DNA from 4 places in the Roseibium algicola genome. Region 4 is predicted to be linked to each of the others. Evidence: predicted binding sites of a transcription regulator. Region 4 holds the regulator's gene; each other region holds the start of a gene.
The links. Region 4 encodes LexA, which represses DNA repair genes until DNA is damaged. Its sites were predicted from a motif close to TGTTCNNNNTGTGTTCNG; they were not measured.
Positions count from the first base shown of each region.

Region 1: a site for LexA is predicted at 1,103-1,120, ahead of recA (recombinase RecA). Genes of this name have one in related genera too.
Region 2: a site for LexA is predicted at 4,827-4,844, ahead of B0E33_RS21220 (ATP-dependent helicase). Genes of this name have one in related genera too.
Region 3: a site for LexA is predicted at 4,569-4,586, ahead of uvrA (excinuclease ABC subunit UvrA). Genes of this name have one in related genera too.

Region 1 is NZ_CP019630.1:4,902,620-4,910,070, forward strand. It holds gene B0E33_RS22685 (translation initiation factor 2) at 229-723, opposite strand; gene recA (recombinase RecA) at 1,238-2,308, shown strand; gene alaS (alanine--tRNA ligase) at 2,662-5,319, shown strand; gene B0E33_RS31525 (hypothetical protein) at 5,860-5,985, opposite strand; gene B0E33_RS22700 (cyclic nucleotide-gated ion channel) at 6,177-7,451, shown strand, end outside.
Region 2 is NZ_CP019630.1:4,590,697-4,598,147, reverse strand. It holds gene B0E33_RS21235 (hypothetical protein) at 206-409, shown strand; gene B0E33_RS21230 (50S ribosomal protein L11 methyltransferase) at 624-1,514, opposite strand; gene B0E33_RS21225 (tetratricopeptide repeat protein) at 1,654-2,220, shown strand; gene B0E33_RS21220 (ATP-dependent helicase) at 2,356-4,794, opposite strand; gene B0E33_RS21215 (GIY-YIG nuclease family protein) at 5,185-5,481, opposite strand; gene ligA (NAD-dependent DNA ligase LigA) at 5,774-7,451, opposite strand, start outside.
Region 3 is NZ_CP019630.1:5,788,714-5,796,164, reverse strand. It holds gene B0E33_RS26835 (DUF1127 domain-containing protein) at 68-217, opposite strand; gene B0E33_RS26830 (DUF1127 domain-containing protein) at 1,048-1,197, opposite strand; gene uvrA (excinuclease ABC subunit UvrA) at 1,442-4,372, opposite strand; gene B0E33_RS26820 (single-stranded DNA-binding protein) at 4,957-5,511, shown strand; gene B0E33_RS26815 (hypothetical protein) at 5,573-6,049, opposite strand; gene B0E33_RS26810 (L,D-transpeptidase family protein) at 6,581-7,451, shown strand, end outside.
Region 4 is NZ_CP019630.1:5,535,355-5,542,805, forward strand. It holds gene B0E33_RS25665 (ComEC/Rec2 family competence protein) at 23-2,431, shown strand; gene lexA (transcriptional repressor LexA) at 2,436-3,146, opposite strand; gene B0E33_RS25675 (hypothetical protein) at 3,268-4,071, opposite strand; gene B0E33_RS25680 (acyl-CoA synthetase) at 4,164-5,744, opposite strand; gene B0E33_RS25685 (hormone-sensitive lipase) at 5,898-6,707, shown strand; gene fumC (class II fumarate hydratase) at 6,729-7,451, shown strand, end outside.

The sequences.
Region 1 (7,451 bases), 630 kb from region 4:
TTCGGCAACAAAGTTGGCGCTCATCTGCCCCAGACAGGTCATGCAGTTCCAGGCAAGGGCGTCGCCAGAGCCTGACCGACTGCAGCGGCGAGATTGGAAGATAGGTCGTTACCTTTCACAAGGTTTTTGTCTTCGGGAACTTGGTTTATGTCTCGCATCGGATCTCGTTTTTAGAGGCCCAACATCTCGCGATCTGGAGATCTCAGGCCTCTAGGTTGTCTCGGCTATCTAGACCCCACCCGACTTCCGCATCACGGCTTCTTCCTGGGCACGCTGTTTTGCGGCGATCTTTTCCTTGATTTCGGAGAGATCACCCTTGGGGGTTTTCGGGTTCCTGGGGTTGTTGGGGACCAGCTCAACGAGGACCGGATTGGGCGAGTGGTCGAGCGTAGCCCCCGAAACGCTGTCGACACCGACGCCGATAACGCCGCCGATCAGCACGTTGCCCGCCATGCCGGCGACGCCGCCGGGGGCAACCTTGGTGTTCACCTCGACGGTCTGGGTCTTGTAGCCTTCCTTGGAAACCGTAACGGTGAATTCCTGTTTGCGGGACACCTGGAGCGAGCAGGGGGACGTGTTGCAGGTGAGGCCGATGGACGTGGCGATCTGCGCTCCTTCCGGCGAAGCGTAGACCTTCACGGTCTCATTGGTGCCGCGTGTCGCGGTAGCGCAAGCCGACAAGCCAAGCGCAAGCGCCAGGCACAACAGTTTGTTTGTTTTCATGTAAATAGCTTCCCCGCCGAGTGAAACGAAAGTGGCGTAGACCTAGCCGAACCGAAATTCTTTGCAAATCTGTTTTTCAAGGTATGGTTGAAAGATGCGCTAACTGCCACCCGATATTCACGTGCTCTCCCTGCAAAACCAGCCTTTGTTTCTGATTTGATCCGGAAAACCCTAGCCCGTCCCGGGGCATGTTGGGTCGCACTCAAATACGTCCTTGGAGCTAGTGTATGCTGTGGGACGGCGTGCATAGCGCAAATTGGTGATGGGTCGTCGTTTGTCTACGGCTATCAGTGTAGGCGCTGGTGATTCTGCCCGATCGCGGAATCACGGGATGTTCCGATCAATAGATTACGCTAGGTAAGTTCTAAAATCGATAAGTGAGAACATATTGGAAACAAACAGCCATTTTCATTTTAATACCAATCGGTTTTGCCGACTTGTCAAATGAGAACAAAATGTGTACAAAGGCTCTCATTGAAACGGCGCGTCCATCGTGGAATAAGGAGCGTAAGCCATGTCGCAAAGTACACTTCGTCTCGTAGAAAGCAGCCAGATGGATAAGACAAAAGCGCTGGACGCAGCGCTCAGCCAAATCGAACGCGCCTTCGGCAAAGGTTCCATCATGAAGATGGGTCAGGGCCAGGTGGTTGAGGTGCAAGCCGTCTCGACCGGATCTCTCGGGCTTGATATTGCGCTCGGGATCGGCGGTCTGCCGCGCGGCCGTATCGTCGAGATCTACGGGCCGGAGTCTTCAGGTAAAACTACGCTTGCCCTGCATGCGGTTGCCGAAGCCCAGAAGACCGGTGGTATCTGCGCCTTTGTCGATGCGGAGCACGCGCTGGATCCGATCTATGCGCGCAAGCTTGGCGTCGATATCGACAATCTGCTGATCTCCCAGCCGGACGCCGGTGAACAGGCGCTGGAAATTGCCGATACGCTGGTGCGCTCCGGCGCCATTGATGTTCTGGTCATCGACTCGGTTGCGGCACTAACGCCGAAGGCCGAACTCGAAGGCGAGATGGGCGACAGCCTGCCGGGCATGCAGGCCCGTCTGATGAGCCAGGCTCTTCGCAAACTGACCGCGTCGATTTCCAAGTCGAAGTGCATGGTGATCTTCATCAACCAGATCCGCATGAAGATCGGCGTCATGTTCGGTTCTCCGGAAACCACGACCGGCGGTAACGCGCTCAAGTTCTATGCCTCCGTCCGCCTGGATATCCGCCGTATCGGTGCGATCAAGGACCGGGACGAAGTCGTCGGCAACCAGACCCGCGTGAAAGTCGTCAAGAACAAGCTTGCGCCTCCTTTCCGTCAGGTGGAATTCGACATCGTCTATGGTGAAGGTGTCTCCAAGACCGGCGAACTCATTGACCTCGGCGTCAAGGGCAACATCGTTGAAAAGTCGGGTGCCTGGTTCTCCTACAATAGCCAGCGTCTTGGCCAGGGCCGGGAAAACGCCAAGCAGTTTCTGAAGGACAATCCGGAAATTGCCGATGAAATCGAACTGGCGATCCGCCAGAACGCCGGCCTGATCGCCGATGCGATCATTGATCCGGACGCTGCATCGGAAGAAGCCGAGGACTGATCCTCAGCTTCCGGTTAGCGCTTACAAGAGCTCCGGACGTTTGTCCGGTCTTCCAAGGGCCTCCTTCCGCACTCCGGAAGGGGGCCTTTTGCTTTTCGGGTCCCGCAACGAAGCGAAATTGGAAGAGGTCAGATCCCGTCGGAGCAGTTGTCCTGCGCGTGAGGGCAGCCTTCATTCCGGAAATCGCCTGTTTCCCGGCAGCTTTCCGTTAGGTCGGGTCCGTGCAACCGCTGGACAGGGTTGGAGGTGAAAGTTAAAAGGCTGTTCCGGCGCGGATCGGCGACCCAGATCCAGCGCCTTCAAGATTTTCAACAGGCCCTCATATGCGGGGCTGTGACCGATGCGAGATCCGAATGACCGGCGTAAATGAAATCCGCTCTGCCTTTCTGGACTATTTCAAGACCAACGGCCACGAAGTGGTCGAGTCCGGGCCGCTGGTGCCGCGTAACGATCCGACCCTGATGTTTGCGAACGCGGGCATGAACCAGTTCAAGAACGTGTTCACCGGCCTGGAAAAGCGTGACTATTCCCGTGCGGTCACGGCGCAGAAATGCGTTCGCGCCGGCGGCAAGCATAACGACCTGGATAACGTCGGTTACACCGCACGCCACCACACCTTCTTCGAGATGCTGGGCAACTTCTCCTTTGGTGACTATTTCAAGGACCGTGCGATCGAACTGGCCTGGAACCTCGTCAACAAGGAATTCGGCCTGCCGAAGGACAAGCTGCTGGTAACCGTCTTTGCCGAAGACGATCAGGCGTTCGATCTTTGGAAGAAGATCGCAGGTCTCAGTGAAGACCGGATCATCCGCATCGCGACGTCGGACAATTTCTGGTCCATGGGCGATACCGGTCCGTGCGGCCCGTGTTCCGAAATCTTCTACGACCATGGCGACCACATCTGGGGCGGCCCTCCGGGCTCTGCGGAAGAAGATGGCGACCGGTTCATAGAGATCTGGAACCTCGTCTTCATGCAGTACGAACAGACGCCGGAAAAGCGTCTCGACCTGCCACGTCCGTCCATCGACACCGGCATGGGCATCGAACGGATCGCCGCTGTCATGCAGGGCGTCCACAACAACTACGACATCGACCTCTTCAAGGCGCTGATCGCGGCGTCCGTCAATGCCACGGGTGTGGAAGCGGAAGGCGACGCCACCGGCAGCCACCGTGTGATTGCCGACCATTTGCGGTCCACGAGCTTCCTGATTGCCGATGGCGTACTACCGTCCAACGAAGGCCGCGGTTATGTACTGCGCCGGATCATGCGCCGCGGCATGCGCCATGCCCATCTTCTGGGGGCAAGCGAACCGCTGATGCACAAGCTGGTTCCGGCGCTGGTGCGTGAAATGGGCCGTGCCTATCCGGAGCTGAGCCGCGCTGAAGATCTGATCACCGAAACGCTGAAGCTGGAAGAAACGCGTTTCCGCAAGACGCTGGAGCGTGGTCTCGGCCTGCTCGACACCGCAACCGAAGGCCTTGAGGCTGGGGGGCGTCTGGATGGGGAAACCGCGTTCAAGCTCTATGATACTTACGGCTTCCCGCTGGATCTGACCCAGGACGCGCTCAGAACGCGCGACATTTCCGTTGATACGGATGGCTTCGATGCTGCAATGGAGCGCCAGAAAGCGGAAGCCCGTGCGGCCTGGTCCGGGTCAGGCAGCGCTGCGACGGAAGCAGTCTGGTTCGCACTGAAGGAAAAACACGGTGCCACGGACTTCCTCGGCTATGAGACCGAGACGGCCGAAGGCGTCGTTGCCGGTCTTGCTGCTGACGACAAGGAAGTTGCCAAACTGTCTGCAGGTGAAAGCGGTTTCGTGGTTCTCAACCAGACGCCATTTTACGGCGAAAGCGGCGGTCAGGTGGGCGACACCGGCTGGATGCTGGCCATTGGCGTCAAGGTTGCCGTGACCAATACGCAGAAGAAGGCCGAAGGTCTCTTCGTTCATTCGGTCACCGTGGAAGAAGGCGAGCTGGTTCCGGGCCTTGCCCTGGAACTGAAGGTCGACCATTCCCGCCGCAAGTCGATCCGTTCCAACCACTCGGCGACGCACCTTGTGCATGAGGCCTTGCGCGAGGTCCTTGGCAATCACGTCGCTCAGAAGGGCTCGCTGGTAACGCCGGAGCGCCTGCGGTTCGACTTCTCGCATCCCAAGCCGGTGAGCGATGAGGAACTGGCAACGGTCGAGAGCTTTGCCAACGAGATCGTGCTGCAGAACGCGCCCGTCGATACCCGCCTGATGGCGGTCGACGACGCAATTGAAGCTGGCGCCATGGCTCTGTTCGGCGAAAAATATGGTGATGAGGTTCGCGTCGTTTCCATGGGGACTGCTCTCCATGGCCCCAAGCAGGGCAAGCCTTATTCGCTTGAACTGTGCGGCGGTACACATGTGAAGCGTACCGGCGATATCGGTCTGGTGACACTGGTTTCCGAAGGTGCGGTTGCTGCCGGTGTTCGCCGGATCGAGGCGCTGACCGGCGCAGAAGCCCGTGAATATCTGGATGCCCAGGACAAGCGCATGCGCGAACTGGCCAGCCTGCTGAAGATCAGCGCCGATGATGTTCCGGCTCGCGTGGCCCAGCTGGTTGAAGATCGCAAGAAGCTGGAGCGCGAACTGGCGGATGCCAAGAAGAAGCTCGCCATGGGTGGTGGAGCGGAAGGCGGCACGCCGGTGAAGGACGCCGGCGCGTTCAAGCTGATGGCGCGTATCGTCGAGGGGATCAACCCGAAGGATCTGAAAGGCATGGCCGACGAGGCCAAGACCCAGCTCGGGTCCGGCGTGGTCGTTCTGATCAGCGTTGCCGAAGACGACAAGGCTGCCATTGTGACTGCCGTCACGCAGGATCTGACCGACAAGGTCAGCGCCGTGGATCTGGTGCGGATCGGTTCGGAAGCGCTCGGCGGCCGCGGTGGTGGCGGTCGGCCTGATATGGCGCAGGCCGGTGGACCGGATGGGTCCAAGGCCGACGCAGCCGTTGCCGCAATCGAGGCACACCTCACGGGGCTCTGACGGTTCTACAGGCAATCAAAATTGAAAAGGGCGGTCCCATCAGGGCCGCCCTTGTTCGTTTAAGGCGCTCGGGCACGTCCCAGGGCGAAATTACGCAAGCCCCTCCTTGGTCATCCCGGACACAGCAAAGCGAAGATCAGGGATTGGGGAGCCCTATCGCTCTCGGTATCGCCTCTTGAGGTCCTGCAAGGCTTGTCGCTCCCCGGTCCCGGCTCGCGCTTCGCTTGGCCGGGATGACGACGGAGGGGATATTGGTTGTTTTGTGGGGAAGGCGGCCCTACTGGCGCTTTTCCCGCTCGCCTGAAGGCATCAGGTCTCTTCCTCGCTACCGAGTTCAAACAAACCCCTCTTTGGTCATCCCGGACGCAGTGAAGCGAAGATCCGGGATCGGGGGGGTATCGCTCTCGGCATGGCCCCTTGAGGTCCTGCAAGGCTTGCCGCTCCCCGGTCCCGGCTCGCGCTTCGCCGGGATGACCATGGAGGGGGGGCGTCGTTTGAGGTGGCCTGGTCAGGTCTGCCTCCGGCGGCCTGCCGGTTGGTTCAGTTCAGCAAAGCAGTCACTGCCAGGGCGGCGGCTGCGAAGAACGTCGAGACCAGCAACATTTTCAGCACGATATGGTGAGGCGTGGTTTCTGCGGCGCGAACCTTGTCGGTGTCTATGGTCATGGTGTCCTCCTTCCGTTCGGTTGGCTATCCATGGAGATGGGGCCTGCGACAAAATTGCCCAATCACGTTCCGCTCACCCCTATGCACAGCTTCGTGCGGCATGGTGAGGGCTGTCCGCGTGGAGAGCTTTGTCGTAGCCTGTCTTTCGGCTATTCATGAAAACGCGAGCAAAATCAGAAACGGGGGGCTCGGTGTCCGGCCACGAATTCAAACGGGCGCTCTATGAGGTGCTTGAGGACACGGGCAAACGCCGCATCGGCGCGCGCGTGCTGCGGAATTTCCTGATCGTCCTCATTCTGATCAACATCGCGCTTGCGGTGCTGGAAACCGTGCCGGAAATCCGCGACATCCTGAGCACGCATCTGCGTCTGATCCAGTTGGGCAGCGGACTTGTCTTTCTGGCCGAATACGTCATGCGTCTTTACGTGGCCGATCTCCATCCGCCGCTGCGCCGTTACGGGCCGGTGTTTTCCAGGCTGCGCTATGCGATGCAGCCGGACGCGATCATTGACCTGATAGGGGCCCTGCCGCTGTTGTGCGTGGTTTTCCTGCCCAATCAGGCGGTCACGATGGTCGTCATCCTGAGGCTGCTGCGCTTCCTGAAGCTGGCTCGGTATTCACCGGCGTTGCGTTCGTTGATTTCCGCTGTCGGCAACGAGCGCAGGGCGCTGCTCGGATCGAGCATGATCATCTGCGGTGTCATCCTGATGGCTGCCACCTTGATGTATCTGATCGAGCATGACGACCAGCCGGAAAAGTTCCGCAGCATTCTGCACGGCATCTATTGGGCAATTACCACTGTGACGACCGTCGGCTATGGCGATGTCGTGCCGGTCACCAATCTCGGCAAGACGGTTGGGGGTATCGTCATGCTGATGGGCTATGGGCTGATAGCCTTGCCGGTCGGCATCATTGCTTCGGCCTTTGCCCGGGAAATCCATAGCCGGGATTTTGTCGTCACCTGGTCGATGGTGGCGCGCGTGCCTCTGTTCGAAGACTTGAAGGCGACGGAGATTGCCGAAGTTGCGAAGCTGCTGCAGTCGCTTCGCGTGCGCAAGGGTGGCACGATTGCCGAGCAGGGCGATGTTGCGGACAAGATGTATTTCATCGCCGACGGAGAAGTCGAAATCCGGCTGCAGCACGACACGGTCTATCTGGGAGAAGGCAGTTTCTTTGGCGAATTGGCGCTGATCAATCAGACACCCAGAACCGCGAAAGTGGTCGCTTACAAGGATTGCCAGCTTCTGGTGCTGGAAGCGGAAGCCCTCAAACACCTGATGGACAGGGATGAAGGGCTGGCCAAGAAGATCATGGATGAAGCGCGCGACCGTGTGGCGGCGGGAAAACGCGTGCTGGGCGAGCTGGCGGAAGAGGAACTTCAGCAGTCGGGCGTGTTTGCATCTTCAGAGAACACCGACCAGGAGCCGGAGCTCTTCCAGGGGGACGATTCCAAGGACGAAGCCGAC
Region 2 (7,451 bases), 940 kb from region 4:
ATTATTCCGCTTGAATTGGTTCAGCAGCATAATCTTCCCTATATTTCGCACTGCAGCAAAATCTTTCGCATATGCGAAGAGCGCAAGGCTGGCATGCGTTTCAAGGCCTACCTGAGGTCCCGGTAAAGGCGCATATAGGGTTCAGACAAGAAAAAAGACGTTTCTCCCTAGGGAAGCTCTTAAACTTCAAATGGGAATGACCACGATGACCATGAAAACAACCACCTCGACCCGCGCCGGCGGCAGCTTCATGCGCCGCGCTTTCGACCGCATGATTGAAGCCCGCTCCATCCAGGCACGCCGCTATGTCAACGGCTACCTGCTGTCACTGGACGACGCGACCCTTGCCTCCCACGGCTACGACCGCGCCCAGCTCGAGCGCGAAGGCACCTCTACCAGCGCGTTCTAAGGGGCTCAGGACGGTTTAAGTAAAGACCACTGTGCACAAGAAAAGACCCGCCGAAAATTTCGGCGGGTCTTTTTGTATCTGCAGTCAAGATTTCCGGGCACCAGAATAATAGAAACGGCTCTCCCCTTCCCTCATCCTGCGGAGCTTGACGACGACGAGCGTCTTGCGGGCGAGGAGATGATCATCGCTGCTTCCTGGCAGATTGCGGACGCAGTCAGGCCTGTTTACGTCCCCGCACAAGAGTAAGCGTCAACCAGCCGTCCTTTTCGCCGCGCCTGTCCAGAATGAAACCCTGACAGCCGTAGGCGAACAGGATCCGGGGGCCGTCTTCCACCCTGAGGCCGGACAGCACGAGGGTTGCGGTCGGCGTCATGCGTTCACCGATGGACTTCGCCATCTTCATCAACGGCCGCGCCAGGATGTTGGCGATCACCAGATCGAACGGACCAAAGAGACGGAAGCGGCGGTCTTCAATTCCATTGGCGGTAAACCCACGAACAAGATGCCCCGCACCGTTGAGCCGGGCGTTTTCCAGCGCCGTTTTCGTCGCAACAGGGTCGATATCGGTTGCAAGAACCAACTGGCGGGATTGAAGCGCTGCGGCGATAGCCAGCACACCTGTTCCCGTTCCAAGATCGAGAATGCTGTCATACGCGCGCATGGACAAAAGCCTGTCGATTTCCTCAAGGCAACCCGCGGTCGTGCCATGGTGACCGGTTCCGAAGGCAAGCGCGGCTTCGATCTCGATGCCGATGGCCCCACCTGGAACCTTGTCTCTATCGTGGCTGCCGTGAACAACGAAACGACCGGCCTTTACCGGCTTCAGCCCTTCCAGGCTCTTCTCGACCCAATTGATATCCGGCAGTTCTTCTGCTTCCAGCGGCGCGGCAAATGCATCGGCGCCGACACGGTCGCGCACCGTCGCAGCCGCCTCTTCCGGCTCCATGTCGAACAGAAGAATTTCAGCCGCCCACAGGCGTCCGTCCGGCGTTGCTTCGTAGATGGTCACCGGATTGCCGTCGTCCTCAAACGCCCGTTCAAGAATCTCGGAGATCCGCTTGGCTTCCAGTTCTTCAGCCGTGATCCGCACCCGGATGGTTTTCATCGCCGCTCGCGCCTGTGGTTATTGGGGTCAAGGCGTGCGGTATAGCGGGAAGCGGCCAGCGATGCCAGCTTGAAACGGTCCCGGGACTGGGCAAACCGGGTCTGTGCCCCATTTCATTTGGAAATGCGAGGAAACACCCATGACTTGCCCCCGTTCGCACCTAAACTGGCTGCAAGTGACCGGATGTCTGGTTGCTGCCCTTCTTTGCCTCCAGCTTCTCATCCTCCCCGCCTGGGCAACGTCCGAGCAGGATCAACTGTTTGAAGCCTTGAAGAACGCTCCGAATGAAGAGGCGGCCAGCAAGATCGAAGATAGCATCTGGCACACCTGGCTGGATGCCGCCCCCACGCCGGAGATCCGGCAGAAGGTGGACGAGGCCATGCGTAAACGAGGATCCTATGACTTTCAGGGTGCGAAGGATCTGCTCGACACGGTCGTGGAAGAAGCACCGGATTACTCGGAAGGCTGGAACCAGCGTGCCTTCATCCTCTTCCTGCAGGGTAATTACGAAGCCAGCCTCGAAGATATCGAACGCGCCCTTGCCCTGGAACCACGGCACTTTGGCGCCATGTCCGGCAAGGCAATCATCTTCATGACGCTCGGCAGGGTGCAATTGGGGCAGGAAGTGCTGCGTGAGGCCGTCGGTATTCATCCCTACCTGAAGGAACGCGACATGCTGATCAAACCGCAAGGTGTCGATCTCTAGAACGGCCCCATGCTCAACGTGCCACAGGCTTTGGGGCCAACCCAATAATACATCAGGCGCGAGACCACATTCCCGGTTCTATTGGAGCGTAGCCGTCAGAAGCAGTTCACCGGACTGGTTTTTGCAACCAGCCGATCAGTGCCGTTCGACGAAACTGTCGATGACCTTCTTCACCCCTGCCTTTTCAAAGTCGATCGTCAGCTTGTTTCCCTCGATCGACTTGATGGCGCCATAGCCGAACTTGATGTGGAACACGCGTTCACCCAGAGAGAATTGCGATGGCGTGTCACTGACGGATTTCGCCACCAGCTCTCCTTCGATGGTCAACGGCCCCTGACGCTTTTGCCGCGCGGACTGATACCCACGGCCGCCGCCATCGGAAAATCCGCTGGAGGACTGCTTGGCACGCTGCGCACGTTGCCAACCCGGCGTGGAGTAGCTGCCCTTGTCGAAGGGATCATGACTGTCGAACCGGGACGGTCCGTAGCCGCCACCGCCATAGCCGCCATAGCTGGACGAAGCTTCGGCAATCTCGACATGGTCCGGCGGCAGCTCGTCCAGAAACCGTGAGGGAACGGTTGACTGCCAGAGGCCGTGAATTCGCCGATTGGACGCGAAATAGAGCTTTGCGCGTTTCTTCGCCCGGGTGATGCCGACATAGGCCAGCCGGCGCTCTTCCTCCAGGCCGGCGCGACCGGATTCATCCAGCGCGCGCTGGTGGGGAAACAGCCCCTCTTCCCAGCCGGGCAGGAACACCGTGTCGAATTCCAGCCCCTTGGCCGAGTGCAACGTCATGATGGATACGGCGTCGGTCGCATCCGCGCTGTCCCGGTCCATGACGAGGGAAATGTGCTCCAGGAAACCGGCCATGGATTCAAATTCGTCCATAGACCGGATCAGTTCCTTCAGGTTGTCGAGGCGTCCCGGCGCTTCCGCCGACCGGTCCTGCCGCCACATCTCGGTGTAGCCGCTCTCATCGAGGATGATTTCCGCCAGTTCGGTGTGTTTCATCTGGTCAAGCTGACGCCGCCAGCGCTCGAAGTTGTCGAGCACGGACTTCAGCGCGTTACGCGGCTTCGGCTTCAGTTCTTCGGTATCGATAAGCTGGCTTGCCGCCTGCATCAGTGGAATACGCTCTGCCCGGGCAACACCATGGACCAGTTTCAGCGTCGCATCGCCAAGACCGCGCTTCGGCGTGTTGACGATGCGCTCAAACGCCAGATCGTCCGCAGGCTGCGCGACACAGCGGAAATAGGCCATGGCATCGCGGATTTCCATGCGCTCATAAAAGCGCGGACCGCCGATGACCCTGTAGTTAAGCCCCAACGTGACAAACCGGTCTTCGAACTCGCGCATCTGGAAGGATGCCCGCACCAGAACCGCCATTTCATTGAGCGAATGACCTCGCGACTGAAGGGTCTCGATCTCGTCGCCGATGGTACGCGCTTCTTCTTCGCTGTCCCAGACGGAGGCCACCGACACCAGGTCGTGGTCGGGTTCCTCGAAATCCGTGAACAGCGTCTTGCCGAGCCGGCCTTCGTTAAAGGCAATCAGGTGGGATGCGGCAGCCAGGATATGGCTGGTCGAACGGTAATTGCGCTCCAGGCGAATGACGGTAGCGCCCTTGAAGTCATGTTCGAAGCGCAGGATGTTATCGACTTCCGCGCCGCGCCAGCCGTAGATCGACTGGTCATCATCACCGACACAGCAGACATTCGGGTTGCCCTGGGCCAGCAGGCGCAGCCACAGGTATTGCGCGATGTTGGTGTCCTGATATTCGTCCACCAGCATGTAGCGGAAGCGGCGCTGATATTCCTTGAGGACATCCGGCTGCGTCTTGAACAGCGTGATGACATGCAAAAGCAGATCACCGAAATCGGCCGCGTTCAGGATCGACAGACGCTCCTGATATTCCTCGTAGAGCTTTCGGCCCTTGCCGTTGGCAAACGCCCGCGCCTCGCCTTCCGGGATATCCTTTGGTCCCAGAGCCCGGTTTTTCCAACCATCCAGCATCCCGGCAAAGGCCTTGGCCGTCCAGCGCTTGTCGTCCAGCCCCTCGGCCTGGATGATCTGCTTGATAAGGCGGATCTGATCATCGGTGTCGAGGATCGAGAAGGACGATTTCAAGCCGACAAGTTCGGCATGCTTGCGCAGGATCTTCACACAGATGGAATGGAACGTGCCGAGCCACGCCATGCCTTCCACATTGCCGCCGACAAAACCGGCAATGCGTTCCTTCATCTCGCGCGAAGCCTTGTTGGTGAACGTGACAGCCAGAATTTCGGACGGCCGCGCCAAGCCGGTTGCCAGGATATGCGCAATGCGTGTTGTCAGCACGCGGGTCTTGCCCGTACCGGCACCAGCCAGCACCAGAACCGGCCCTTCGGTTGTTTCCACCGCCAGCCGCTGCTCCGGGTTCAGCCCCGTCAGATAGTCCGGCGCCCGCCGTGCCGCCATCGCCCTGGCCGCGATCCCTCCTTGCGGCCGCACGGGAGCAGGCGCGGACTCCGCCCGCGTGCCGATAGGCTGGAATGGATCGTCAAAGGAATCGTCGTACCCGTCCGGGTCGGTCATGGTTTACTGGTCCGGTTTCAAGCGCTTGTTTTGAGAACAATATAGCAACATGCCGGCGCTGGCGAGGCAGGAATGACCGATTTGGTGGGGACAAGAAGCGGGCTTTTCTTATTTGAACCGGCAACTGCGTGAGGCCGCCTCCTTTGACAAAGCCGCGACAGATTTCAGGAACCCCAGAGGTTTGCGGTTCCAGCGAGCACAGGGGGTACTGGATCCCGGTCTTGCCGCTACGCGTCAAACCGGGATGACAAGAAGCAAAGCCATGCCCTGAAGCCTCTCTCTTGTCATCCCCGCGCAGGCGGGGATCCAGTAAACAAGGGAGCCTGTTGCTTGACCAAGTGGCGGGAGAACAAGCCATGCGCAGCAAACGATCGAAGCGACGCAAAAGTGTCAAACCAGTTTAGCAAACAGGTCGTCCCAGTTTGGATTCCGTTCTTCGATCAAACGGATCTTCCAGGCACGATTCCAGCGTTTGAGCTGTTTTTCCCGCTTGATCGCCCACTCGATTTCCTCGTGAACTTCGTAATACACCAACCGATGCACGCCATACTTCGCGGTAAACTGGCTTCCGATGCTTTCACGGTGCTGCGAAACCCTGCCCAACAGATCATTCGTCACCCCGACGTAGAGCGTGCCGCCCAGTCCGCTTCCAAGAATGTAGACATAGTATTGCTGATCGAGGTGCAACGTGGAGCCTTCGTTGAAATTCTTCCCGGATATACGTTAGTGCTTTTGATTTGGCATTGCCGATAACGGTTTCAGGAACCCCAGAGGTTTGTGGTTCCAGCGAGCACAGGGGTTACTGGATCCCGGTCTTGCCGCTACGCGACAAACCAGGATGACAAGAAGCAAAGCCATGTCCCGAAGCCTCTCTCTTGTCATCCCCGCGCAGGCGGGGATCCAGTAAACAAGGGAGCCCGTGCATCATGCCGCCCCTGCCTTATCTTCGCAAAACAGAGATAGAGAAGGTAGGAGCGCCTCAGGCCCCCACCAGATCGAACCAGTCATCCTCGGAGATGACTTCGATCTCCAGCTCCTGCGCCTTTTTCAGCTTTGAACCAGCACCAGGACCGGCCACCACGAGATCGGTCTTTTTCGAGACGGAACCTGCCGTCTTGGCACCAAAGCGTTCGGCCATGGCCTTGGCTTCGTCGCGGGTCATTCGTTCCAGCGAGCCGGTGAAAACCACTGTCTTGCCTGCGACCGGTGAGCCGGAGGCGTTGATCTTTTCAGCGTCCTTGGGTGACACCTCGACCAGAAGCGCGTCGAGTTGGTCGAGATTGTGTTGCTCGGCAAAGAACTCCGCCAGCGCCTCGGCAACGATATGGCCGATGCCGTCGATGTCATTGAGCTCTGTCCAGGCTTCACCCGCCGTGTCATGCGCCGCCTTCATGGCAGCATAGAACGCCGCCCAGGAGCCATAGGCACGTGCCAGAAGTTTGGCGTTGCCCTCGCCCACGTGACGGATGCCAAGGGCGAAGATGAAACGATGAAGGTCAATCTCTCGCCGCGCGTTGATTGCCTCGAAAAGGTTCTTCGCCGAAACGGCCCCCCAGCCTTCCCGGTTGCGCAACTTGGTGAGAGAGCGCTTGTCCCGCTCCTCCAGCGTGAAGATGTCCGCCGGGGCCATCACAAGGCCTTCCTTGTAGAAGGCGTCGACCTGCTTGTCGCCGAAGCCTTCGATGTCGAAGGCATTGCGCGAGACGAAATGCTTGAGCTTTTCCGTTGCCTGGGCCGGGCAAATCAGACCGCCGGTGCAGCGGCGCACCGCATCACGGCGTCCGGTTTTTTCCTTTTCCTCGCGCACCGCGTGGCTACCGCAGGCGGGGCAGACAGTTGGAAACTCGAAGGCTTCCGCCCCATCGGGGCGTTTGTCCAGATCGATATCGACAATCTGCGGAATGACGTCGCCGGCACGCTGGATCTTCACCGTGTCACCGATACGAAGATCCTTGCCGCCACGGATCGACTCTCCGTCCTGGCCAATACCCTTGATATAGTCTTCGTTGTGGAGGGTAGCGTTTGAAACGACGACACCGCCCACCGTGATCGGCTCCAGCTTGGCAACCGGCGTCAGGGCACCTGTTCGGCCAACCTGGATCTCGATGTCGTTGAGGATGGTGTAGGCCTGTTCGGCCGGGAACTTGTGAGCGATCGCCCACCGGGGAGACCGCGAGACAAAGCCGAGGCGCTCCTGAAGGTCCAGCCGGTCGACCTTGTAGACCACACCATCGATATCATAATCGAGCTGGGCACGGCTTTCCTCGATGCCGTGATAGACCCCCAGGAGCTCTTCCACGGTTTCACAGCGTTTCATCAGCGGATTGACCTGAAAACCCCAGGTTTCCAGCTGCTTGACCATGCCGAACTGGGTGTCTTCCGGCAGCTCGCTCATCTCGCCCCAGGCATAAGCGAAGAACCGCAGCGGGCGGGATGCCGTGATTTCGGATTTCAGCTGGCGCAACGAGCCGGCCGCAGCATTGCGCGGGTTGGCGAAAACCTTGCCGCCATTGGCTGCCATGCGCTCGTTCAGCGCCTGAAAATCCTTGTGCGCCATATAGACTTCGCCGCGCACTTCAACGACGCCCGGCACCGTGCCGGACAGCTTTTCCGGAATATCCTTGATCGTTTTCGCGTTCTCGGTGACGTTTTCACCT
Region 3 (7,451 bases), 250 kb from region 4:
ACGCATGGAGCGCGGAAGATGCGGTCATCAGGTTGGGAGGAGGATACCTTCTGACCGCGAAGCTTTGTTATTTCGCAGACATGCGCGCGTAGCGAGCGATGTCGGAGCGGGCAATGCCCAGGTCGTCCAGTTCGCGGTTGGACAGGTTGGACAGCTCGTCATAGGTCTGACGGAAGCGTTTCCAGTTATTGAATTTGCGAACAACAGTATCGATCATGGTTTAGGCCTTTCGCTATCTCATGGCCATGGCACCGCGGATCGGCGTCTGGCCCGTTCATCTCTTACAGGCTGGAAGATAGGTGTTTTGTGCAGTGCGAGGTAGAGGGGAAATTGCGAAGCTGATATGCAAAAAATGCAGATTAAAAAAGCCTTAATGGGGTTGAAATGGCAAAACGACCCGCATGCTTCGCATAGCTGTCATGATTTGAGTGTTCGCAGGTGCGAAATGGAAATGGAGTCGGGAGGGTTCCTTTCTACGGATCAGTCCGTCATTTGGTCTCGCCTGAAAACTCTAGACTGACCTAGTACGCACAAGTGATCTGCGCTGACGGAAGGCAGGCGGCGATAGCGGAGAAGACGGTTGAGTTCACAAGACAGGTTGTCGATCTACCAGCCCAATCGAAAACATGGCATCGCAACAAGCGAAGACATAAAATTATCCGAATGCGCCCCCGGCCCGGGTAACGACCCAGCTTGTGAATACCTATTTTGTGCTGACTTGCATCGTTTGGGCTTTCTCACAGGGAATGCTTCGCTTGGAGGAATGAGCGAGCTGTCGCCGCAAGAGCAGAGACATCGACCTGGAGACAGTTGAGCACATCCAGATATCGCACTTGGCGTTGGAGTGTCAGAATTTTGAGGAATCTCTTGCCTGACCAGACAGGGATGGGAGGAAATCAGGACGCCAGAAAAACGAACGCCCGCCAGCGGGAGGAGGTGCTGGCGGGTGACGTTTCGACGTGACAGGGCTGGGAGGAGGATGCCCTGCGTGTCACACGCCCGTCGGCTGGGAGGAGGATGCCTAGGGACGCGATCTCTTTATTTCATTCAGCCAATCTGACGACGCGCGACAAATTTGATGTCGCTGCGGCAGATGCCGAGGTCGGCAAGCTCACGGGCCGAAAGGCGGGACAATTCGTCAACCGCACGGCGGTAGCTTACCCAGTTGCTGTACTTTTGGCGCACGGTGTCAAACATCTTCTTATTCCTTAATTATCGAAACGCGTGTGCGTTCCGCGCCGTTGTTGTCAAATGATATATTTCACCACTCGAAATAAAAGAAGTGCCATCTCTGCATGCCTGACATGCGTTTGATGCAATGCAGCAAAGCTTGCGCAGCCAGAATCGGGATGATTCGTGGAACGTGCGGAAATACAAATGAAAAAGACATGTGTGCGGTGCACACATGTCTGTCGTCGCGTAACTGGAGACTGGTTAAGACTTATTCCGCAGCGTCGTGTGCCCGTTGCGGACGTCGCTGCAGCAGTTCCTGCAGGAATTGACCCGTGTAGCTTTCCGAAACCTCGGCAACGTCTTCAGGCCGTCCGGTTGCAACCACCGTGCCGCCACCGTCGCCTCCTTCCGGTCCCAGATCGATAATCCAGTCTGCCGTCTTGATGACTTCAAGATTGTGCTCGATCACCAGAACCGTGTTGCCCTGGTCAACCAGTTCGTGAAGCACTTCCAGCAGCTTTGCGACATCGTGAAAATGCAGACCTGTCGTGGGTTCGTCCAGAATGTAAAGCGTGCGGCCCGTCGAGCGCTTGGAGAGTTCCTTCGCAAGCTTTACGCGCTGCGCTTCACCACCTGAGAGCGTGGTCGCCTGTTGGCCGACCTTGATGTAGCCGAGACCTACACGCGCCAGAGTCTCCATCTTGTCGCGCACGGCGGGAACTGCGGAGAAGAACACGGCGGCTTCATCCACGGTCATATCGAGCACGTCGGCAATCGACTTGCCCTTGAACTCGACCTCGAGCGTTTCCCGATTGTACCGTTTGCCTTTGCATACGTCGCAAGTGACGTACACATCCGGCAGGAAGTGCATTTCGATCTTTATGACGCCGTCGCCCTGACAGGCTTCGCAGCGGCCTCCCTTGACGTTGAAGGAGAACCGGCCGGGCTGATAGCCTCTGGCCTTGGCTTCAGGCATTCCTGCGAACCATTCACGGATCGGGGTAAAGGCACCGGTGTAGGTCGCAGGGTTGGATCTGGGGGTCCGGCCAATCGGTGACTGATCTATGTCGATGACCTTGTCGAGCACTTCCAGGCCTTCGATGCGATCGTGCGGGGCAGGGTTGTCCCGCGCGCCATTGAGACGACGAGCCGCGGCCTTGTAGAGCGTATCGATCAGGAACGTGGACTTGCCGCCCCCCGACACACCGGTGACACAGGTAAACGTGCTGAGCGGCACGTCGACGTCAATGTCCTTGAGATTGTTGCCGCGGGCGCCGCGAACGGAGATCTTCCGCTTCTTGTTGATTTTTCTGCGCTCGTCGTTGCGCGAAACCATCATGGATCCAGACAGGTACTGCCCCGTCAACGAATTGGGATTGGCCATGATTTCGGAGGGAGTGCCCTTGGCGACGATCTGCCCACCATGGACACCCGCTCCTGGTCCGACGTCGACAACGTAATCGGCAGTCAGCACCGCGTCTTCATCATGCTCGACCACAATCACCGTATTGCCGAGATCGCGCAGGTGTTTCAGCGTTTCCAGAAGACGGGCGTTGTCGCGCTGATGAAGGCCGATGGACGGCTCATCCAGTACATAGAGAACTCCTGTCAGCCCCGAGCCGATCTGCGAGGCGAGGCGGATACGCTGGCTTTCGCCACCTGACAGTGTTCCGGAAGAGCGGGACAAGGTGAGATATTCAAGGCCAACGTCATTCAGGAACTTCAGCCGCTCGCGAATTTCCTTCAGGATGCGGCCTGCGATTTCGCTCTGTTTGTCGTTCAGTTGCTCCGGCAGGGCTTCAAACCAGAGGCTTGCATCGCGAATGGAATGTTCGGTGATCTGACCGATATGCCTGCCGGCGATCTTGACGGCAAGCGCTTCCGGCTTCAGACGGAACCCGCTGCAAGCCGGGCAGGCATGATCGGATTGAAACCTTGCCAGTTCCTCGCGAACCCAGGTGGATTCTGTCTCGCGCCAGCGCCGCTCGATATTGCCGATTACACCTTCAAAGGTCTTTTCTGTCCGGTAGCTGCGGACGCCGTCATCATAGACGAATTCAATCTTCGCATTGCCGGTTCCATGAAGGATTGCCTCGCGCACTTCCGAAGGAAGATCCTTCCAGGGCGTTGCCATGGACACCTTGAAATGACTGCAGAGTGCTTCCAGCGTCTGGGCATAATAAGGTGATGTCGACCCTGTCTTCGCCCACGGCAGGACAGCTCCTTCGCGCAGGGAAAGCGAGTGGTCAGGAACAACCAGGTCTTCTTCAAAGGCGAGTGTCGTTCCAAGGCCATCACAAGTGGGGCAGGCACCGAAGGGATTGTTGAACGAGAACAAACGCGGCTCGATCTCCGGAATGGTGAAGCCGGATACCGGGCAGGCAAATTTTTCGGAAAAGATCATCCGTTCCGGGTTGCCGTTCTCGTCGGTCTTGTCGGCAAATTCGGCAATTGCAATGCCATCGGCAAGTTTCAGCGCCGTTTCCAGTGAATCGGCAAGCCGACCGGAGATATCGTCACGCACGACGATACGGTCCACGACGACGTCGATATCGTGCTTGAATTTCTTGTCGAGGGCAGGGGCCTCGGAAATCTCATGGAAGGTTCCGTCGATCTTGACGCGCTGGAAACCCTTCTTCATCAGCTCGGCAAGTTCCTTGCGATACTCGCCCTTGCGGCCGCGAACCATCGGCGCAAGCAGGTAGAGGCGGGCACCTTCTTCCAGCTCCAGAATGCGATCGACCATCTGGCTGACGGTCTGGCTTTCGATCGGCAGACCGGTGGCGGGGGAATAGGGAACGCCGACACGCGCAAACAAAAGGCGCATGTAATCGTAGATTTCCGTAACCGTTCCGACCGTGGAGCGCGGATTGCGGGACGTGGTCTTCTGTTCGATGGAGATTGCCGGCGACAGTCCGTCGATCTGGTCGACGTCCGGTTTCTGCATCATTTCCAGGAACTGACGCGCGTAGGCGGACAGGCTTTCCACGTACCGCCGCTGACCTTCTGCATATATGGTGTCGAAGGCGAGGGACGACTTGCCTGAGCCGGACAGGCCGGTCATGACAATCAACTTGTCGCGGGGCAGGTCCAGGTCGACGCCCTTGAGGTTATGCTCCCGTGCGCCACGGATGCTGATGACCCGTGTTGGGTCCGCCTTCCAGGCTTCTTCCGACTGCGATCCCTTGGCTGTCTTCATTGTCGTTCTTCCTGACCGCATGCGTCGCACAAAGCCGATTGTTGCTCGCGCATACGCTAAGATGGTCCATTGCCGATGATGTCTGTTTGCCCCGATATAGCAGTTTCGGGCGGAGCTTCCAGTGAGGCATTTTCAATATCGTGCCTGAGGCACTTGTCGATGCGATGCCTGATTGAATCGCTTTTACAGAAATGATAAGAACAAAACAAGTACATTGACGATTGCCGCGTCAGGAGCCGAGCAGAAATAGGTGACCGAAACCTCGCAGTTCATGAGATAATGTCCTGACAGAAAAATCGGGGCTTGATTGGAACAAAAGTGGAGCAAATTGTAACTTGGCGCAATCAAGGATTGTGTCTGTCGATTTTGCTCGAATTTTAGGCGGATGAACCAGGCGGCAGTTTGTGAGTTGCCTTGTGGAAAATGAGTGAAGCCTGGCGAAAATAGCGGCGAAGCTGTTGGCGTGCCGTTAGGGTTCTGGTTTCTAGCAGCAAAGCTTGCAACGTTGACCGTTTATCGACACGTGCCGGAGAAGCACACGAACATCGTCGGCGGGGTCAACGAAAAACAAACAGGAGTTCAGTATGGCGGGCAGCGTCAACAAAGTAATTTTGGTCGGCAATCTGGGAGCAGACCCGGAAATCCGCCGTACGCAGGATGGCCGCCCGATCGCCAATCTCCGGATTGCGACGTCGGAATCCTGGCGCGACCGCAACACCGGTGAGCGTCGTGAAAAGACGGAGTGGCACCGCGTCGTGATCTTCAACGACGGTCTTTGCAAAGTTGCGGAGCAATATCTGCGCAAGGGATCAAAGGTTTATCTCGAAGGCCAGCTTCAGACCCGCAAATGGCAGGATCAGTCCGGTCAGGACCGGTACTCCACCGAGATCGTGCTGCAGGGCTTCAACTCCAACCTGACCATGCTTGACGGTCGCGGCGAAGGTGGCGGTGCATCCGGCGGTCTTCCCGATTACGGCAATGACTCACAAGGCGGCGGCGGAGGTGGCTTCGGCGGCGGCGGTTCCGGTTCCGGCGGGAATTTTGGTGGTGGCTATGGCGGCGGTTCCAGCAGCGGTGGCGGTTACGGCGGTCCGTCCGGTGGCGGTGGCGGCCCCATGGACGACGAAATTCCGTTCTGACCTTTTACTGCCCTACCGGGTGCGGTCCCATGCTTTGGGGCCGCGCACCAGGGTATGTTGATCAACCGCCGACGTTTGGGTCGTAAGGCGTGTTCGGGTCATCAACGCCGTCGTAATATTCCTTCGCACTGCCGAGACCACAGTGATAGACGGCTTCTTCTGCGCGTGTGTCGCCACCCGTAATCGGGGCGCCGTTGTGATGCGCGAATTCATGAATGATGGTGGCCAGCACCATCCACCTGCCCATTTTAAAGGCCCGGTCACCAACCGCGATTTCCCCGGAAGGAACGTGGATTTCCCCATGTAGCGGTGAAATGGTCGGTCCGTAATTCACCCAAATCGAGCTGTCGTTGATCATGTCCGACAAGCTTCGCCCCTTGGGTAGCGTCCGGAAATAGGCATTACATCCCGGGTTGTTCTTGACCATTTTGAAAAGCTTGTTTCTGGCCCACTTCAGCTTTGAATACTGGGAAGAGTTGAAACTTGTGTATTTCCAGATCGGTGACGAATGGTCACCAACATTGAATTGAAACGGCATTTGGCTCTCCGGTAATGTCTCACGTACTCGTGAAGCCGTAGATACGCCTATGATGAAGAAGGTGGCGTGATGCCAATCACGCGAGGTTGTTTTTCCAAACAGCCGCAGTTCTGCCGTTTCTGGCACCGTGATGGTGGGCAGCTGTACTGTCAGCAACGAGGCAAAATCGTCACAGTCGGCTGATTTCAAACCTGTGTAGGACGGCGCCCCTTAACCATCTGATGAACCCTGTTATAGTATCAAACGGTTTACGGGCGCAGTTTCCGGGAATCGGGTCGCGGGGCCCGGTTGCACGGTAACTGCGTTGCCATATCACGCTCGGATGTAGAACATCCTCGGCGGATATGCCGAACAGCCTTCGATCCTTGCAGGGACGCAATAAAACCCTGGTGACTTGGGCAAGGCGTCAGGTTCGAAAAGATTTAAAATAAGCGGGTTTAGACAATGCGAGCGAATGCAATGGCACTGAGCGAATGTACCAGGAAAAAACCGAAACGTTCTGTCCTGGGGACGTCCCTCAGGGCTGGCTTGATGGCGACGGTGCTTTTTTCCGGTTTTAACCTGGTCTCGGTAGAGCCTGCTTCCGCGCAGGGGTTGTTCCAGCGTCTGTTCAATCCGGAAGCGCATCGCCGACAGCAGGAGCGTGAGCGCCAACAGGATCTTAGCAAGAAGGTCGTTACCGCAAAGGTCTCTGCGCCGCGCTACCTCAATTACACGGCCGACAGCTGGAAGAAGGTTTCGCTGGCTGAGTTGTCGGAGATCAAGTCCGCCGAGGTGAAGCCTGATGTCCAGCCCGTTGAAACGACGGATGCCCCGAGCACCGAAAGCGATAGCCTGCCACAGGCTCCGGTCGTTCTGACCGCATTCGACACGGCGCGTCCGGCATTGAAAGACATGTCGCTCACCGTCCTTCCGGAAGTGGGTTCTGCAGTCATTTCATTCTATCGTGAGCATCCCGATTTCGTCTGGGTGAAAGACGGTAAGCCGACAGAAAAGGCAATCGCGGTCCGTAGCAGTCTCGCTGATACAGGCAAATTTGCGCTGAACCCGGAAGACTATGTCGTCGATCTTCCCGTAACTGAAGGTCTTGAAGGTGAGGCACTCGATGCCGCCACGATGCGGTTCGAGATGGAGATGAGTGCAGCCGTTCTGACATATGTTCTGGATTCCAGGCGCGGACGAGTCGATCCGAACCGGATTTCCGAATACCACGATCTTCCGAGGCATGAAGTCGATCTGGTTGCAGCCCTGGAAGGCTTCAAGGCAGCGGCCAATGCCGAAACAGCAGTTACCAAAGCGCAGCCTCAGAGTGAACATTTCCGCAAGCTGACCGAAGAGTTGGCTCGCCTGCGAGCAGAAGATGAAGATGCCGACCAGATCGTCATCGCGCCCGGCACATTCC
Region 4 (7,451 bases):
TGGACCAAAACGAGGAGCTGAAGTGACGTCACGGTCCGGTCCGCTCGATATTTCTGCCCGCCGGTCGCAAACGGCAACCCTTGATGTTGAGCGCGAGGATTTATCACCTGCCGTGCTCAAGCCTGAAGTGCGTGAGAAACGACGTTCAAGGCTAGCGGGTGGTGGCCACACTTATTCCGCTCACAATGCGTCAGCAGATCGTCTTTGGGATTCGCAAGGGCTGTTGTGGTGTGCCTTCGCGTTTGCCGCGGGAATTGGAGTTTACGTTTCGTTGCCCGAAGAACCTTCCTGGGTTCTGTTGGGATTTCTGGTCGCGCTGGTAAGCGCGGTTCTCTGGCGTGTGAAGCGGCGCGGCACGGTGGCGGTTTCCGTCGTTCTCTTCCTGGCATTCTTTGCCGGACTGGCAGCCTCCAGTCTTCGCACGGCATATGTTTCGGCGCCGCGCCTTGCCGAACAGATGAACGCGGATCTTGTTGGCTACATAGAAGAGATTGACAGCGGGGCAGCTGGTCACCGGATCGTGCTGGCCGTATCCACGGTCAATGGGCGTCCTGTCGAGGAAGGCGAGTTCCCCGTTAAGGTGCGCTTGCGCGTTCCGGCAGGAAGCGACATTGAAGTGGGGCGCACCGTGAGCGTCAGTGCGCGGCTGTTTCCTCCTGCAGGTCCCGTCTTTCCAGGAGGATACGATTTTTCCTTCCGGGCCTTCTTTCAGCAGATTGGAGCGACGGGTTTCAGTTTCGGGTCCCCCGAGGTCATCGATACTGAGGACGTTGGAAATGAATTTCGCCCGGCCGTTGCCGTTTCCAAGCTTCGAATAGACCTCGCGGAGCGTATCAGGGCCAATCTTTCGGAAGGACCGGAGACAGCACTGATCGTTGCTCTTCTGGTTGGAGACCGCAGCGGAATAACCGAAGAGCAGGAAGAGATCTTGCGGGCCGCCGGACTGGCTCACATTCTTGCAATTTCCGGACTGCATATGGCGCTTTTTGCCGGCGGCGCCTATGGCGCGGTCTTGCTGCTCTTTTCGTTGGTGCCTGTCCTGACGCTCAGGTGGCCGGTGCACAAATGGGCTGCACTTTCAGCCCTTGGTGCTGCCGTTATTTATCTGCTTCTGTCCGGTGGTGCGGTTGCGACGCAACGCTCGTTCCTGATGATTGCGATTGTCTTTGTCGGAATTCTGGTGGGGCGGCGCGGCCTGACCCTGCGAAGCGTAGCGTTGGCTGGCCTCGTGCTCTTGCTGATTGCTCCTGAGAGGTTGTTTTTTCCCGGCTTCCAGATGTCCTTCGCTGCCGTGATCTGCCTCGTTGCCGTTTATGACCTGTGGCGGCAGCGAGATCGTTCCCTGTCATCTGGTGAAAGAGTGTCCGGATGGGGCATGGCGACTTGTCTTTACCTCGGCAAGTGGGTTGCAGGGTTGTTCGTCACCGCATTGGTCGCGGGGCTGGCGACCGGCATTATAGGAGCTCATCACTTCAGCCGCATCGCGCCCTACGGCTTAGTCGGCAACTTGCTGGGAATGCCGGTGTTTTCACTTGTTGTGATGCCGATGGGAGTACTTGCATTCGTTCTGATGCCCTTCGGCCTTGCAGCTCTCCCTCTGGCTGTCATGTCTCTAGGCGTTTCACTTCTGTTGAAGGTTGCTTCCTTTACCGCAGCCCTCGATGCCGGCAGCGGAACTTCCGGAAGGCTCGACGGGGCTGCTGCGTTGCTGTTGCTATCAGCATTGTTTGCCGGATTGTTGGTGCCTGGCAGAAAGCGTGTGCTCGCCGGAGTGCCTCTCGTCGCAGGAATATTGATTGTTCTTACCAGCCGGCCTCCCGATATCCAGATTGCTGCAAGCGGCTCTCGAATAGCTGCCCGCGATGAAACGGGAACTTTGCGATACGCAGCAAGGGGGAGATCGTTTGCAAGTGATCTATGGCTGCAGTCGGAAGGAGTGAGGAATGATGCGATCTTGTCGCGCAAGATGAAATCGCCTCAAAGAAATTGCGATGACGACGGTTGTGTCATCAGGGCCTACGTCAATTCAGAGGACGCAGAACGGCTGGATGGCAAGCGATCCTTTTTTGCAATCGCGCAGCCAAAGACATTTGAAGCGTTTCAGCTGGATTGCCGATATGCCGATTTGGTCGTGACCGATCTTGTCGCTCCGGAGAGCTGCGGCGCAACCCTCGTTCTGGATCACGGTACGCGCACCGAACGTGGTGCCGTCTCCATCTGGCTATCGCCCGGTGATTTCAGCCAGGCCGCAAATGCTACGAGCGGAGCCGGTGCACCGGGCCATCCGCCAAACGAAAATCTGAAAATCGAGAAACTGAAGTCTGCCATCCCGGACCCACCGCGCCCCTGGCATCACCAGGGTACGGTAACGAGAGACAGCCTGCGTCTAGCCGAGCGCGCCTCGGTGACCGAAGCGCGCGCAGAGGAGTGACTGGTCAATACTGACGAAACAGGGCAACGAGGCGGCCCTGAACACGAACGCGGCCGGGACCGAAGATCCTGGTTTCATAAGCCGGGTTGGCTGCTTCAAGAGCGATGGAAGCGCCTTTCTTGCGCAGCCTCTTCAAGGTGGCTTCTTCATCGTCCACAAGTGCAACCACGATGTCGCCACTGTCGGCGCTGTCGGTCCGGCGGATAAGAACGGTATCACCGTCCAGAATGCCGGCCTCAATCATGGAATCACCACGAACCTCCAGCGCGTAGTGTTCCCCGCGACCAAGAAGGTCCTGCGGCACTGTGATGGAATGGCTGTGTGTTTGAATGGCCTCGATGGGCACACCGGCTGCAATGCGGCCCATGACGGGGATTTCCGTAACACTGGACACCGGCACCGGTGCAGCTTTTTCAGGCTCCGGTTTGCCGAGTGAGCCTTCAATGACTTCAGGTGAGAAGCTGCCTCTTGGCCGTGGAGCACCCAGGCCGGGTGCGATGGAGTCCGGAAGACGAACAACTTCCATGGCTCTGGCCCGGTTCGGCAGGCGCCGGATGAAGCCACGTTCTTCAAGCGCGGTGATCAGGCGGTGAATGCCGGACTTGGAGCGCAGGTCGAGCGCATCCTTCATTTCGTCGAAAGACGGCGGCACACCGGTTTCTTTCAGTCTTTCGTGAATGAACATGAGCAGTTCGTACTGCTTGCGCGTCAGCATGTAGGCGTCCCCTGACCGAGAAAACATCTGGTACAAATCAAGAACATGGTACCTGTTCTCATTGTGTTCTGCAAGGGTAAATGTTCTCTTACTGTTCTTGGCTTCGAACAAGTTGCCGTATTCAATCCGTCTCCGATATCGGATTCAGGTCATCCTTCGATCCGGTCATGATCAGCAGTTCACAGGTGATCAAAGTCGGCGCGCCACCAGCGGTTAGAATGCCCCGATGCAGTCCACCTTCGAGATCAACGGCGCGGATTGGGACGCAAAGCTCTTGCTCCGGTTTCGCGCCAGCGTTTGCAGACAGGAGTATCTCGGAAATCAGACCTGTCATCGGCTGGGCATCGCGGAACGCTGCTCCGGCCAGACTGCCCAGTCCATAGACTTGGTAGGAGGGTGCTTTCAGCTCTTTTGCGAGTTCTTGGATGCTGTCCGTCAGGTCGGCAAACGGAGCGAGTGTGGTGATAAGCGCATTGTGGTCGGTTGTCCGTGACTGTTCGTCATCCTGTTGCACACGAAACAGCGTGAATTCGGTTTCCGGATCCAGCGATGCCACGAACGCTGCGCCTTGCAGGCCGTACCCTTTGATGGCCCCCTGATGCGCAACCTTCAGCGTATGCGGCAGTAAGTGGCCAAGGTGCTCGACTTCTTCCTCGTGCCAATAAGCGTGTACATGAGCGAACCATTCGCCATCTCGTATCCCGAGAATGGCAACTGCGGACTCCAGCGTTGCGCCTTTCGAGGAGTGCGTGTCGCTGTACCAGGCTGCATGTCTGTCATCGATTGCGCAGGCAGGCATTACGAAGTCGAATGCTTCGAGCGTGAGCCCGGAAAGATCGAGAACGGCGGAGCTCAGTCCTTGGTGCGTGGCGAAGCGGCCCAGCGCCTCCAGCAAGGGAGTTTGCTCTGCCAGGGAGATTTCCAATGGCTTCGCCAGACATCTGGCATGTGGGAGCCGATTGATGGCAGCTGGGCCGGGATGACGAATGTCGGACAGAGACCTGGGGGCGGGCCGTCTCACAACAGGCCTTTCTCGGTCAAATGCTCCCGCACCAGTTTCTTGGTGATCTTGCCATAGGCGCTTGTCGGCATTGCGGGAATGAAGAGATAACGTGCAGGCATCTTGTAGCGGGCGATCTTGCCGTTCAGATAGTCGCTGAGGTCCTGAGGGTCGGGTGACTTTTCTGGGGCAGCCACGCAAACGGCTAGGCCGACTTCGCCCCATTGCCTGTCCGGAATGCCGAGAATTGCGACCTCGGAAATATCCGGATGTGTAAGCAGCACTTCCTCGACTTCCTTCGGGTAGACGTTGGAGCCACCAGAAATGTACATGTCCGACGCTCGGCCTGTCAGGAAGAGGTAGCGCTGTTCATCCATGTGACCGATGTCTCCGGTGCGGAACCAGCCGTTCCGGAAAGACTTCTGGTTGGCGACTTCGTCTTCCAGATAGCCAGCACAGACTGCCGAACCGATGACGCAGACTTCACCCGTTTCATTGGGGGGCAGGTGATTGCCTTCCTCGTCCTGGATCGAAACCTCTATACCTGTGCGCTCCGTACCGCAGGTGCCGCTGCGTGTCTCAAGTCCATCCTCCAGAAAATGATCCTGTGGCCGCAGCACGGTGATGTTTCCGGTGACCTCGCCAAGTCCGTAGTATTGAACCAGAACGTGCCCCAATTTCTGGAGTGCCAGCTTCTGATCCTCCCTGTACATGGGAGCCCCCGCATAAATGACGTGACGAAGGCTCGAGTGATCGTACTGATCGACAGAAGGGTCTTCCACCAGGCGTTTGACGATAGTGGGAACAGTGAAGAGATTGCTGACTTTGTGTTTCTCGATCAACTCGAATGCAGTCGAGGGATTGAAGCCGCCTCCGGGCAGGAGAACATGTGTGGAACCAACTGATAGCTGGGCAATCAGTTGCAACCCTGCACCGTGTGACAATGGGGCTATGACCAGCGACGCATCGCGCTCCGTCGTCCCGGGCAACAGGTCTGCCATGTAGTTGACGCAAACGAATCCGATCTGCCCGTGACTGAGGACAACTGCCTTCGGGCGGCCAGTCGAGCCTGAGGTGAAGAACAGCCAACAGGGATCGTTATAGTCCACTGCCTCGTTCTGCAGGACCTGTCCCTGGTAACGGGAGAGGAGATCCTCATAGCTTGTGCCAAAGTCGCTGGCTCCAATTGTAATGCACCCTGTCAGCTGATCTCTGGCGTTTCGCACTGCATCGGCCTGAGCACCAAAATCAGCGTCACACAGGAAAACCTTCGCCTTCGCTTTTACCGCAGCATAGGCCGTTTCCCCCGGAGCCTGTCTGAAATTGCAGGGAACCCAGATGGCTCCCAGACGAAATGCCGCCAACATGATCTCTATCATCTGATGCGAGTTCTGGGCCTGGACCAGCAAGCCGTCGCCCTTGGAAACGCCGAATTCCGATTGGAGACCTTTGGCAAGTGCGGAGACGCGCGAATCGATTTCTGACCAGCTCAAGGTGACCCCATCCTCGACAACCGCAGGCCCTGAGGGCCACCGGGCAGCGTTCCTGGACAGAAAATGCGCAAGATTGGCCACGCGATTGGAACAGCGCTCCACCATCTAAGTTTGCCTCCCGACTACTGGTTTTTTCAGACGTTAGGTTGATGGCAGTCCGTTTGACAAGTTGAGATTGGCATTCAGACCGTTCCGCTTTCTAGGTAAATCGTGCAAGTATGCCGCCGATCGGTTTCGACGTTTGCCTGAGGATTTCGAATGAGTGAGATGACGATTATTGATTGGGACGATGCCTATTCAAATGCTGCCTATATTCCAGGCGCTGACGATTTCATCGTGCGCTGGGCACAGGAAGCGGAAACCTTCCGGAAAAGCTGGGTCGAAAAGGATCTGGATGTCGTTTACGGGGAAGGGGATCGTCAGCGGTTCGATGTGTTTCGGCCGCAGAGGAAGTCCAAGGGGCTCGTCGTGTTCGTGCACGGTGGCTACTGGCTGAGATTCGATAAAAGTTCCTGGTCGCATTTTTCTAGCGGCTGCCTGGCAAGAGGCTGGACGGTATGCATGCCGTCGTATGATCTGGCTCCTGATGCGCGGATCGCAGATATCACGCGGCAAATCTCTGTCGCGATTACGAAGGCGGCTGCTCGCGTCGGTGGCCCGATCCGTCTTGCCGGGCATTCCGCTGGTGGGCATCTGGTCACACGCATGATTTGCGAAAACAGCCGGTTGCCGAAAGACGTTCTGGATCGAATCGAGCGTGTTGTTTCCATCAGCGGTTTGCACGACCTTCGCCCGCTCAGAAACACGGTGATGAACAAGTCCTTCCAGATGAACGAAGACGATGCCATGGCCGAAAGTGCGGCATTGATGGTGCCCGCCGTTGACTGTCCGGTTGTCGCCTGGGTTGGCGGAGCGGAGCGTCCGGAGTTTCTAAGGCAATCGAAACTCCTTGCGGATGCCTGGCCAATGGCCACCTACAAGGAGGATCCCGGCCGCCATCATTTCGATGTCATAGACGGTTTGAAGGATCCCGATAGTGAACTGACGGAAACCTTGCTGGCCCCTTGAGCCACTCACGAGGAGGCGCATATGCGTACTGAAAGCGACAGCATCGGCGAAATAGACGTGCCGGAGGACAAATACTGGGGGGCACAGACACAGCGCTCCTTGAAGTATTTTTCCATCGGTAGCGACCTGATGCCGATAGAGCTTGTCCACGCTTATGGCGTTTTGAAGAAGGCAGCGGCCCTAGCAAACGAAGAGCTGGGGTTGCTGGATGCAGATCTTGCTCGGTTGATTGTCCAGGCAGCCGACGAAGTAATTGATGGAAAACTTGACGACCATTTTCCGTTGCACGTCTGGATGACCGGCAGCGGAACACAAACCAACATGAACGTGAATGAAGTGATCTCCAATCGCGCCATTGCCCTTGCCGGTGGTGTGCTGGGGTCAAAGGATCCGGTTCATCCAAACGATCACGTGAACCTGTCTCAATCGTCCAATGACAGCTTTCCCGCAGCGATGCACATGGCCGCTGCACTCCAGGTGACACATCGCCTTTTGCCCGGCGTCCAGCTGCTCCACAAGAGCCTGCAAGACAAAGCCGACGCCTGGGACGACATCATAAAGATCGGCAGAACGCATATGCAGGACGCCACGCCTTTGACGCTTGGTCAGGAGTTTTCCGGTTATGCGGAAATGCTGCGTCAGGACATTGAGCGCATCAGTTTTGCCCTAAAGGATGTCTATGGACTGGCGCTGGGCGGAACCGCAGTCGGGACGGGCATCAACGCTCATCCCCTTTTTGCGGAG